One region of the Foliimonas ilicis genome, then DNA from elsewhere that is predicted to be linked to it. Evidence: riboswitches for the same ligand, from Rfam matches in the RefSeq annotation. Region 1 holds a riboswitch; each other region holds the start of a gene.
What was found. A riboswitch is a leader RNA that binds a small molecule or an ion and turns the genes downstream of it on or off. The one in region 1 is predicted to bind cobalamin.
Positions count from the first base shown of each region.

Region 2: linked by a shared signal. The riboswitch ahead of ABFT80_RS09745 (ABC transporter substrate-binding protein) and the one ahead of ABFT80_RS11435 (TonB-dependent receptor domain-containing protein) in region 1 are both predicted to bind cobalamin.
Region 3: linked by a shared signal. The riboswitch ahead of ABFT80_RS17585 (aromatic ring-hydroxylating oxygenase subunit alpha) and the one ahead of ABFT80_RS11435 (TonB-dependent receptor domain-containing protein) in region 1 are both predicted to bind cobalamin.

Region 1 is NZ_JBDUUH010000004.1:220,037-223,618, forward strand. It holds gene ABFT80_RS11435 (TonB-dependent receptor domain-containing protein) at 1-1,800, opposite strand, end outside; cobalamin riboswitch at 1,982-2,185, opposite strand; gene ABFT80_RS11440 (BA14K family protein) at 2,324-2,773, shown strand; gene ABFT80_RS11445 (hypothetical protein) at 2,866-3,195, shown strand; gene ABFT80_RS11450 (hypothetical protein) at 3,196-3,582, opposite strand, start outside.
Region 2 is NZ_JBDUUH010000003.1:354,994-358,575, forward strand. It holds gene ABFT80_RS09735 (IlvD/Edd family dehydratase) at 1-527, opposite strand, end outside; gene maiA (maleylacetoacetate isomerase) at 735-1,376, shown strand; cobalamin riboswitch at 1,415-1,618, shown strand; gene ABFT80_RS09745 (ABC transporter substrate-binding protein) at 1,721-2,833, shown strand; gene ABFT80_RS09750 (FecCD family ABC transporter permease) at 2,841-3,582, shown strand, end outside.
Region 3 is NZ_JBDUUH010000008.1:65,385-68,966, forward strand. It holds gene metH (methionine synthase) at 1-583, shown strand, start outside; gene ABFT80_RS17575 (IS1/IS1595 family N-terminal zinc-binding domain-containing protein) at 730-1,080, shown strand; gene ABFT80_RS17580 (IS1 family transposase) at 1,077-1,436, shown strand; cobalamin riboswitch at 1,712-1,915, shown strand; gene ABFT80_RS17585 (aromatic ring-hydroxylating oxygenase subunit alpha) at 2,036-3,283, shown strand; gene ABFT80_RS17590 (hybrid-cluster NAD(P)-dependent oxidoreductase) at 3,473-3,582, shown strand, end outside.

The DNA of each region.
Region 1 (3,582 bases):
GGTGGCGTATTCCTCGTCGAACAGGTTTTCGACCGAGAATTTGAACTGCGATTGCGCATCGAGCGCATAAAGCGCGGTAAAATCCACGGTCACATAGTCCGGCAATTTTTCGGTGTTGGCCGCGTTGGAGTAGCGCGCCGCGCCATACAGGACTTTTGCCATCAGGTCGAGCTGCTCGGTCGGGCTGTAGGTGAGCTCGGCGGTCGCCTTGAAGCGGTCGCGGTTGGGAATGTATTTGCCATTGTCCTGATTAAGCGGCTCGCGGATGTCGATCGTGGCCTTACTGCTCCACTCGTCGCTAAAGCGGTGTGCCAGCGTCGCCTCGAAACCGGTTATGCGGGCGCGGGCGACGTTGAACGGGATCGGAGAAATGAAGGCGATCGCGTCAGTCAGCCACGTCTGGTAGAAAGCGAGATCGAGACTGGTGCCTGCCGTCGCCTGCCAATTCAAACCAACCTCATAGGAGCGGGATTTTTCAGGCTTCAGGTCTGGGTTTGAAAAGCCGGGATAGTAAAGATCATTGAAGGTCGGCGCGCGAAAACCAGTGGCGTAAGAAGAACGCAGTACGAGATCCGGCAGCACCTCGTAGCTCGCGCCGACATTGTAAGTGGTCGCCCCGCCGAACTGGCTGCTGTGGTCGTAGCGGACGCCCGCATCGACGCGCAGCGCCTCATATTCGAGCGAATATTGGCTGAACACCGCGGCCAAGTCGCGCGAATCTACAGCGAAATCGACGGTCGAATCGACATGTTCACGATAAGCTTCCACACCACCGGTGAAGATGTGATTGGCCTTGCCGGTATCGAAGCGTTTCTCAGTCGAGGCGAAGATGCCGTAGCGCTGCGTGTCAAATTGGCTGCTGCCAGGCACGTCGTCCCGGAAATTCGTCGAATAATCCAGGCCTGAACTCACCTCCACTGTCGAAGACCAACTGTCGGAATGAAGGACATGCGCGCCCAGTTTTCCGGCAAATGTAGTGGTATCGACTTCGTTGGCGAACGGGAATGTGTCATCGTACTGGCTGCGTCCACGTGCGAAAAGACCATCTGCGTAAAGCCGTCCCCAGTCGAAATCCTTCGAAAATGAAAGATTGGCCGAGCCTTGCAGGAATCCGTCATCATCGGGCTCATGACCCCAGGCGAGCGGCGTAGTGAAATCATAGCCGCGCGTACCGAGCAGGTTGCCACCGAGCGCATAGTTTACGCCGCTTTCGCTGCGTCCCTGAACCGTACCAGAAACATATCCGCCCCAGGGATGGGTGACGCCGGTTGTGAGCGTCGCGCAGGTGTTGCGACCGTCGGCGCAAGCACCGCCCTGCTTCGTTATGATGTTGACTACACCGCCCATCGCATCGGCACCGTATTGTGCGGAATGCGCACCCTTGGCGATCTCGATACGTTCAATCGAGGCAAGCGGGATATTGAAGATTGATGTCGTTCCGCTGGTGGCGGAGCTTGCCCGCACGCCATTGATCAGCACGAGCGTCTGCGTGGCTGACATGCCGCGCAGATAGACATTGGCCGACGCCCCCTGCCCTCCATAGGAAATGATAGAAACGCCGGTATAGGATTTCAACAACGAAGGCAGATCGGGCGCGGCCGACTGATCGATCTCCTTGCGGTCGATCACTGTAACTGACGAGGTTGAGCGCGCCAGCGTGGTTTCACGCCGTAGCGGCGTCGTGACGACGACCGGGTCGAGCCTGATTGCGTCCGCGTCGCGGTCGTCCGGCTCCTGCGCACCAGCATTATTCGAGAAAGCCAGCACCAATGCGCCGGCGTAAATTGTCCATTTCTGCATATCTGCCCACCCAAATGCATCGCGGGCGCCACACGCGCCCATGGTTTCAATCGAAACCGCACGGTCTGAACGGGTGAGAAATGGACGCAATGATTGCGTATCCCGGCCCTGCCAGCGCGCGGCAACACTTTTCAGATGTCACCGCGACGGAAAACCGCACCTGGCCGCGCCCCGCGCCCAAGCTAGATGACTGGAAAAGGCAGGTCTCCTGACTTCCGGGTCGTCGCCATCTTCCGCCTTCCCAACAACGCGAATGCGCCGTCAGTGGCTTAGTGGAAGCTTGCTCACCGGTTACAGTTGCGGGGGCAGTCGCGGCTTTGGCCTGAAGGCCTTACCGTGTTCCCTTTTGATCCGCTTGCGCGGAACCAATTCCAGATTGAACGCTAGCTGCGGGGCAACGATCAGTCAATTCGCTGCCGGGGCAAATGCTTACAAAAATGTAATGCTCATATTCAGCTTCCGTTCATCGTCTGAGCGCGATTTTCAGGGCGTCACAATAAAATTAATTCCTGAGGAGCCCAACATGAGAAAAATATTCTCGCTGATATGCGCATCGACGGTCGCCCTGACTGCCTTTGCCACAACTTCCGCGCCTGTGGTTGCAGCGCCGCTGAAGCCTATGAAAGTCGAAACTCAGTCCGACATTCAGCAAATCCAGAATCGTCGCGGCTATTATCGAAGCGGTGGACGCCACTATTACAATGGCCATCGCGGCTACAGGCAGTCGCGTCACGGCTGGCGTCAGCACAATGGCTGGTGGTTCCCGCCTGCGGCATTCGCGATGGGCGCAATTGTCGGCGGCGCGATCGCTCAGCCCGCCCCCGTCTACCGCCCCCGCCCGGTCTATCGTCAACCGGCAGCGTCGAACGCGCATATCCGCTGGTGCTATGACCGCTACCGCTCGTATCGCGCCTCGGACAATACGTTCCAGCCCTATAACGGTCCGCGGCAAATCTGCTACTCGCCGTACTGAACCTGAAAAAGGCGGCTTCAAAAGCCGCCTTTCTCTGTTGAATCCCGCGCTACGCCTTGTGTCCGCCGCGTGGCGGCAATATTTTCCCGCGCATGGCGTTTTATCTGAAAATCCTTGGCGCACTTGTCATTATGCTGGCCATTATCGCAGGCGGCATCTGGTATTGGGTGACCTCCAGCGGCCAAAAAGCCCTTCTGGACGTCGCCCGTCAGGCGCAGCTTTGCAAATCCGACGATTGCAGCGAAGGACTGGACGAGGCATCCAGCTTTCTGGCTCAGGAATTCGGGCTGACGCCGGGCCTCGTCAAATGGTGTATCGGCGTGGATAGCATCGCAGGCGACACGGCCACACGCCCGAATCACAACGGCAACTGGTTTATCGAAACGCTTTATCAGCCCTGCGGCGAACCCATCGTCGAATAGCTACCACCGATGCGAATAGGCAGCGCGAAGCGTCTGCGTGCCATTATCCGAAGCCAGATCGTTGAGATTGGCGCGCAGTTTCAAATTTCCGCTGATACGCTGTTCCAGCCCGACATTTGTGTGCCAATGACTGTCGGTACCCGTACGTGAACCGCGCGCCACAACCGACGTTCCGGTGGTTTTCGAAGAAATACGCACGGATTTGCTGGTGCGGCTGTTCAGCTTATCAGTGCCGCAGCAATCGAAATCCACACTGTAATTGTCCTGAATCTCGGCGGCCCATTCAGGTGTGATGTCCCATTTGCCCGTATTGCTGAACGACAGGGAGCGGCGTCCGCTGGCCGGATTCATACGCATATTGACGACGGCGCCGGTGGAAACGGCCTT
Region 2 (3,582 bases), on a different contig from region 1:
TCACGGGCCTTCCAGACGATGGTGCCGGAGCCGGTGCGTTCGCCCTTGAACCAGCCGTTCAGCATCGGGCCGACAGACAAGGCGATAGCCGGAATGTTCACAGTCGCCGCAGCCATCAGGCAAGCGGGCGTGGTCTTGTCGCAACCGATGGTCAGCACCACAGCGTCGAGCGGATAGCCATAGAGAATTTCGACAAGTCCTAGATAAGCGAGGTTGCGGTCCAGCCCCGCCGTCGGGCGCTTTCCCGTCTCCTGAATCGGGTGCACCGGAAATTCGATCGCGATGCCGCCCGCCTCGCGAATGCCGTCGCGCACGCGCTTGGCGAGTTCGAGATGGTGCCGGTTGCAGGGCGAAAGATCGGACCCCGTCTGCGCAATTCCGATGATCGGTTTGCCCGACTGTAGCTCGTCCAGCGTCAGGCCGTAATTCAGGTAGCGCTCCAGATAGAGCGCCGTCATGTCCGGGTTGGAAGGATTGTCGAACCACGCACGGGACCGCAAATTTCCTTGTTTGTGTTCTTTCGACATGACGACTCCGGACGGCTGTGCCGCAAAGGTATGATAATTTAATGGCAGCGCTGCCAATTCTCCTACACAATTAACCCGCTACGCTCAAATGTAAATTCGTCGCGGGATGAATCCGGTGAAGAATCGCGCGAAATATGCGGGTTTTCAGGCAATGTGCTTGGCCACAGCCGCCAGATTGTGATGAAAGAGCTTTTTGTGGAGGAATCGATGATGAACGAGATCGTATTGCACGAATATTGGCGCTCTTCGGCGAGCTACCGCGTCCGTATCGCGCTCAATCTGCTCGGCGAATCCTATTCCAGCAAATCAGTTGATCTCCTCGGCGCGCAGCACAGGCAGGCTGAACACATCGCGCGCAATCCGCAGGGCCTGGTTCCGACCATCGAAATCGATGGGCATCTTTTTTCGCAATCTCTGGCAATCATCGAATATCTGCAGGAAACGCGAAAGAACGCGGCATTCCTGACAGGAAATGCGGTCGACAGGCAACGGATTCGCGCGCTTTCCCATGCGATCGCAATGGACATTCACCCGGTTTGCAATCTTGCAGTCGTCGCAAAAGTCATGGCGCTCACGGATGGCGGTGACGCCGTGCGGCGCGAATGGATGCAGAGATTCATCGGCGAAGGGCTGGCCGCATTCGAAGTGATGCTTGCCTCCGCTGACACCGGCCGCTTTTGCCATGGCGATGAGCCGACCATGGCCGACATCTGTCTCATCCCGCAGCTTTACAATGCAATACGATGGGAGGTGGATATCGCGTCCTTCACCCGCATTCTTGAAATCGAGGCCGCGTGCAGCGAACTCCCGGCCTTCGCCGATGCACATCCCGACAAGGTTCGCCCCTGAAGAGCGGTTTTACCGTTTGACCGTGAACGGCTTTCGCTGCTAGTCACCTTGCCGACGGTTCCGCGTCCAACGCGGATGAAAAAGGGAACACGGTGAAAGCCTTCACAGGCCAAATCCGTGGCTGTCCCCGCAACTGTAAGCGGCGAGTTTTCGTCAACAGGCCACTGGAGTAACACCTCTGGGAAGGCGACGAGAAACCGAGACCCGCAAGCCAGGAAACCTGCCGTCAGCCGTGGTCACGCGCGAAGCCATAGGGCGGGGTGTCCTTTTGGAGCGAACATTTCATGCATGCGCATGGAATGCGTCCAATTCGCGGTGACGGAAGCCACAAAACAGGTCTTGCGATGCCGCTTTTTTACCGTTCTACCCTCAAAATCACACTTGCCGCCGCGTTCGCCGCATTTCTCGCGCAAGCAGCACATGCCGAATCCGTTGAGCTGACAGACGTCACCGGGCGCACTTTCGAAATGGAAGTGCCAGCCAAACGCGTCGTTCTCGGTCTTTACTTCGAAGATTACTGGGCGCTCGGCGGCGATGAAGCCATGGACAAGCTAGTCGGCATATCGAAGGCCGCCTGGAGCGACTGGCGTCCGGCAAACTGGCAGGCCTATCTCAAGGTTCGCCCATCGCTGGACGATATTCCGGATGTCGGTGAAGTCGAAGTAAGCACATTCTCGGTCGAAAAACTCATTTCGCTGAAGCCAGACGTCGCCATTCTTGCAGAGTGGCAGGTGCAGGGCATTGGTGCTGATTTCCAGCGCATCGTCGATGCGGGTATCCCGGTCGTCGTGGTGGATTACCATGCGCAGACCGAGGAACGTCACGTCGCCAGCACACGTTTGATCGGCAAGGTGATCGGTGCCGAGGAACAGGCCGAAAAGATCGCGCAGGAATATGAGAGCGCCGTTTCAGACGTGCGCGAGCGAATCGAGAAAGCCGGCAAGGAAAAACCATCGGTCTATATCGAACTCGGCAGCAAAGGTCCGCCGGAACAGGGGCCGAGCTATGGCGATTATATGTGGGGCAAGATTGCCGAAGTCGCTGGCGGCAAGAATATCACGCGCGAGATCGTGCGTAGCTGGGGGCCGGTCGCGCCCGAACAGGTGCTGGCTGCAAGGCCCGAAGTAATCGTCATGGCAGGCTCCGAATGGCGCCAGCACGCGACCGGTCAGTTGATGGGCGAGGGCGTTTCGAACGACGAGGCGCTAACCAGGCTGAAAGGTTTCACCGAACGTCCGGGCTGGTCGGCCCTGCCTGCCGTCGAAAACGGCCGCGTCCACGGCATCTATCAGGGCGCATCGCGCACCATCATGGATTATACCTCCGTCCAGTATTTCGCGAAGGCGCTCTATCCCGACCTGTTCGAAGATATCGATCCGCAGGCGAACTATCTTGCCTTTTACGAACGCTATCTGCCGATCAAGCCGGAAGGCACCTTCATGATCGGCCTGAAATAGCACCGCCATGAGCGAGGCCGTCAACGCCGCGCTTTCGCGGTATCGAGCAGCGGAACGGAAGAAGGCAGTCCTCATCGCGGGACTGCTGCTTCTTGCCGGTATTTCGCTCGTCTTCGATATCGCGACCGGACCTGCCTTGCTGCCGGTCTCCGAAGTGTTGTCGGCGCTCCTCAACCGTGCCGGGGCAGATGCAACGACAGAGATAATCGTCTGGACGTTGCGCCTGCCAATGGCCCTGATGGCGATCATCGTCGGCATGGCCCTTGGCTCCAGCGGCGCGACCATGCAGACTCTTCTCGATAACCCGCTTGCGAGCCCCTACACGCTTGGGCTCGCATCTGCGGCGGGTTTTGGCGCATCGCTCGCCATTCTGAACGGCGGCTGGGGGCTCAATCCGTTATTCGCGGTACCCGCCAGCGCCTTCGTCTTTGCCTGCATGGCATCCGCCCTGATCTACTCCGTCGGCAATATGCGCGGCATGATGGGCGATACGATGATCCTCGCCGGCATCGCCCTGATGTTCCTGTTTCACTCACTGCAATCGCTTTTGCAGTTCAATGCGACGCCCGAAGTCGGCCAGCAGATCGTCTTCTGGATGTTCGGCACGCTTGCCAAAGCCAACTGGACGAACCTGACCATCACGGCGATTGCCGTCGCATTCGCCTTGCCGTTCCTGATCCTCAATGCATGGAAACTTACCGCCCTTCGATTGGGCGAGGCGCGTGCGCGTTCGGTCGGCGTGTCTGTTT
Region 3 (3,582 bases), on a different contig from region 1:
CGCGCTGTCGGATTTCGTGGCGCCAAAGGATAGCGGCAAGGCCGATTATCTCGGCGGCTTCGTGGTCACGGCGGGCATCGAGGAAGTGGCGATTGCCGAGCGTTTCGAGCGTGCCAACGACGATTATTCCTCGATCCTCGTCAAGGCGCTTGCCGACCGTTTCGCGGAAGCCTTTGCCGAGCGCATGCATGAATGCGTGCGCAAGGAATATTGGGGCTATGCGCACGACGAGAATCTGCAGCCGGACGAGTTGATAGGCGAGCCATATCGCGGCATCCGCCCGGCACCCGGCTATCCGGCGCAGCCCGATCATACCGAAAAGGCGACCTTGTTCGAGTTGCTCGATGCCGAGCGCAATTCCGGCGTTTCGCTGACCGAAAGCTATGCAATGTGGCCGGGCTCGTCGGTTTCGGGCATGTATTATGCGCACCCGGAAAGCTACTATTTCGGTGTCGCCAAGGTCGAGCGCGATCAGGTCGAGGATTACGCTGCGCGCAAATCCATGCCTTTGCGTGAGGTTGAGCGGTGGCTGGGGCCGATCTTGAATTATGTGCCTGCGCCACATGCGGAGGCGGCGGAGTAAATCCTGGCGCGGTTTCTGTTTTGACAGAAACGTGGGCACCCCCCTCTGCCCTACCGGGCATCTCCCCCGCAAGCGGGGCATTGTTTACATCTGACTGTTTTTGGATTCTTCTGCTGCCTGTCATGTGATTTGGTGGGAGAAGAAGGATGGACTGTCCAAATTGCCAGAGCCAGGATTTGCGCAAGACCGGTCGCAAGGACGGGGCGCAACGCTATTGCTGCCGGTCGTGCGGACGCTACTGTACGGATAGGCCTCGCCGGTTCAGCCCGCAAACCAAAGCGCAGGCTGTGGACATGTATCTCAACAATGTCGGCATCCGCAAAATCGCGCGCTTTGTCGGCGCCTCGCCGGCCGGCGTGTTGCGCTGGATACGCAAGGAGCATGAGGCCGTGCAGGCGCGGCTGGCCAAGTCTGGCCCAGCCTGTGTGACTGAGGCCGACATTATCGAGATGGACGAGATCTATACTTTCGTTCAAAAAAACAGCAGCGGGCGGTGATCTGGACCGCCTTCAGCCGCCGTCAGAACCGGGTCGTTGCCTATCATATCGGCGACAAGGGCGTGACGAGCGCCATGACCATCTACCGGCTCGTCAAACAGGCCGTGGGCACGATCGAGGCGATCTATACCGATGCCAACTCCAGCTATCATCTGGCCTTCGAGCGCATGGGGATCGGCGAGCCTCATACCCAGACCAAGGCGCAGACACATCTGATCGAGGCATCCAACTCATCGATCCGCGACAACCTCGCCCGCTTCAACCGTCGATCAAAGCGCTTTTCAAAAACCCATCAGATGCTCGACATAACCCTCGCTCTGTTCTTCAACAGGCATCTAATTACGAGTCCAATGTAAACACTGCCCTCAAGGGTGGAGATTATCCTGTCATGAAAGCGCGGCGCTAATTGCTGACATTGCAGAATGAAGGCGGCGAGTTGCATAGCCAATCTCCCCCCTTGAGGGGGAGATGCCCGGCAGGGCAGAGGGGGGTGATGTCCCGCAAGCGTTTCTATTTAAAATGAGATGCACCACCCTTCCGAAATAGGCGGCCTTCAATTCTAAACATCGCCAGTGTCGCCCGACGCGTATGCGATGTCGCATTCGCATCGGCGGTGCAGACGCGACAGTGTTTACATGAAGCCACTTCAGGTGCTGGCCCCTTCAACAGGGCCGGAGAATTGGGAAGCCGGTTTAAATCCGGCGCTGCCCCCGCAACGGTGGTGGAGCTAATCACGGTGGGAGACCACTGGGCCGAATGGCCTGGGAAGGTGTCCGTGAGGGTCCGGCGGGACCAGCTCCAGAGCCCGGAAACCAGCCTGAGGAGATTTGAACTCGACTGATCGCGGTGGGCGGTCAAGCGGTAGATCATTGTGCGGTGCCTTGAAACAGGCGTCCGCCCGATCGTCTTCCCCTGAAATCACCACCAGTTCAGTCCTTAATTGCGAGGACAGGACATGGACGCACGCAACGAAATGCTGAGGCAGATACGCAGCCGCAAGGATGGGTTCAGCCTCGAACAGGCCTTTTACACCGACCCCGACTATTTCAAGCTCGACCTTGAAATGATCTGGTACCGGGACTGGCTTTTCATCGGTCACGATTGCGAGCTTCCCAAGCCCGGCAGCTACATCACCGCGCAGGTGGGCGATTATCCCGTCGTCATCGTGCGCGACCAGAAGGGCGACATCCGCGCCTTCCACAATTCATGCCGTCACCGCGGCAGCCGCGTTTGCAGCGCCGCCAAAGGCACGGCCGCAAAGCTCGTCTGCCCCTATCACCAGTGGACTTACGAGCTAGACGGACGGCTGCTTTTCGCACGCCAGATGGCGGAGGATTTCGATAAGAGCCAGTTCGGCCTGAAGCCGGTCGCCTGCGAATCCATCGGCGGCTATATCTTCATCTGCCTGGCCGATGAACCCGTCGATCTGGCGCCCGCCCGCGCGCTGATCGAGCCATACCTAGCGCCGCACCGATTGCGCGAGACGAAGGTCGCGTTTGAAAGCACTATCATCGAAAAGGGAAACTGGAAGCTCGTCTGGGAAAACAACCGCGAGTGCTACCATTGCGCCGGAAACCATCCCGAACTTTGCAAGACCTTCCCGGAAGCGCCGACTGTAACCGGCGTCAATGGGGCCGACAGCGACCCGGAAATGCTGGCGCATTGGCAGAAATGCGAAGCAGCAGGCCTGCCCAGCCGCTTCCGCATTGCCGATGACGGTCAGTTCCGCGCGACACGTGCGCCGCTGCTGCGCGATGCTGTCAGCTACACGATGACGGGCAAACGCGCGGTGAAGAAGAACCTGTCCGACAGCGTCAGCACCGACCGCATCGGCTCGATGCTGCTCTACCATTATCCGACGACATGGAATCACGTGCTTGGCGACCACGCTGTCACCTTCCGCGTGCTGCCGATCAGCGCGACCGAGACGGCGGTGACGACCAAATGGCTGGTTCACAAGGATGCGGTCGAGGGCGTCGATTATGATCTGGCCGAACTCACCCATGTCTGGACTGAAACCAACGATCAGGACCGCCGTATCGTCGAGGAAAACGCCTTCGGCATCAAATCGCCGGCCTATGAGCCCGGCCCGTACTCGCAGGAGCATGAAGGCGGCGTGATGCAATTCCTCGAATGGTACTGCAATTTCATCGAACCGCGCCTAGCGGATGGTGAAAAGCCTGCGCTTCGTAGCGTGGCGTGAGGGACGGGAGATGTTTGTGCCCTACGTTGCCCCCCTCTGTCCTGCCGGACATCTCCCCCACAGGTGGGGAGATTACGCAATTTCGTCGACACGGCTGATCTCCCCCCATGTGGGGGAGATGGGCGGCAGCCCAGAGGGGGGCAACGTAGAGTGCCGTACCTTTGAAGTTCGCTGCGAAAGCACTCACCCATGAACGCCGCCGTCAGCCTCTACAAACATCTCGACGAGATGATGCCGTGGAACGACCGGCTTCAGGTGCTGGAGTGTATCGCCGTCACCGACGAAGCGCCGGACGTCAA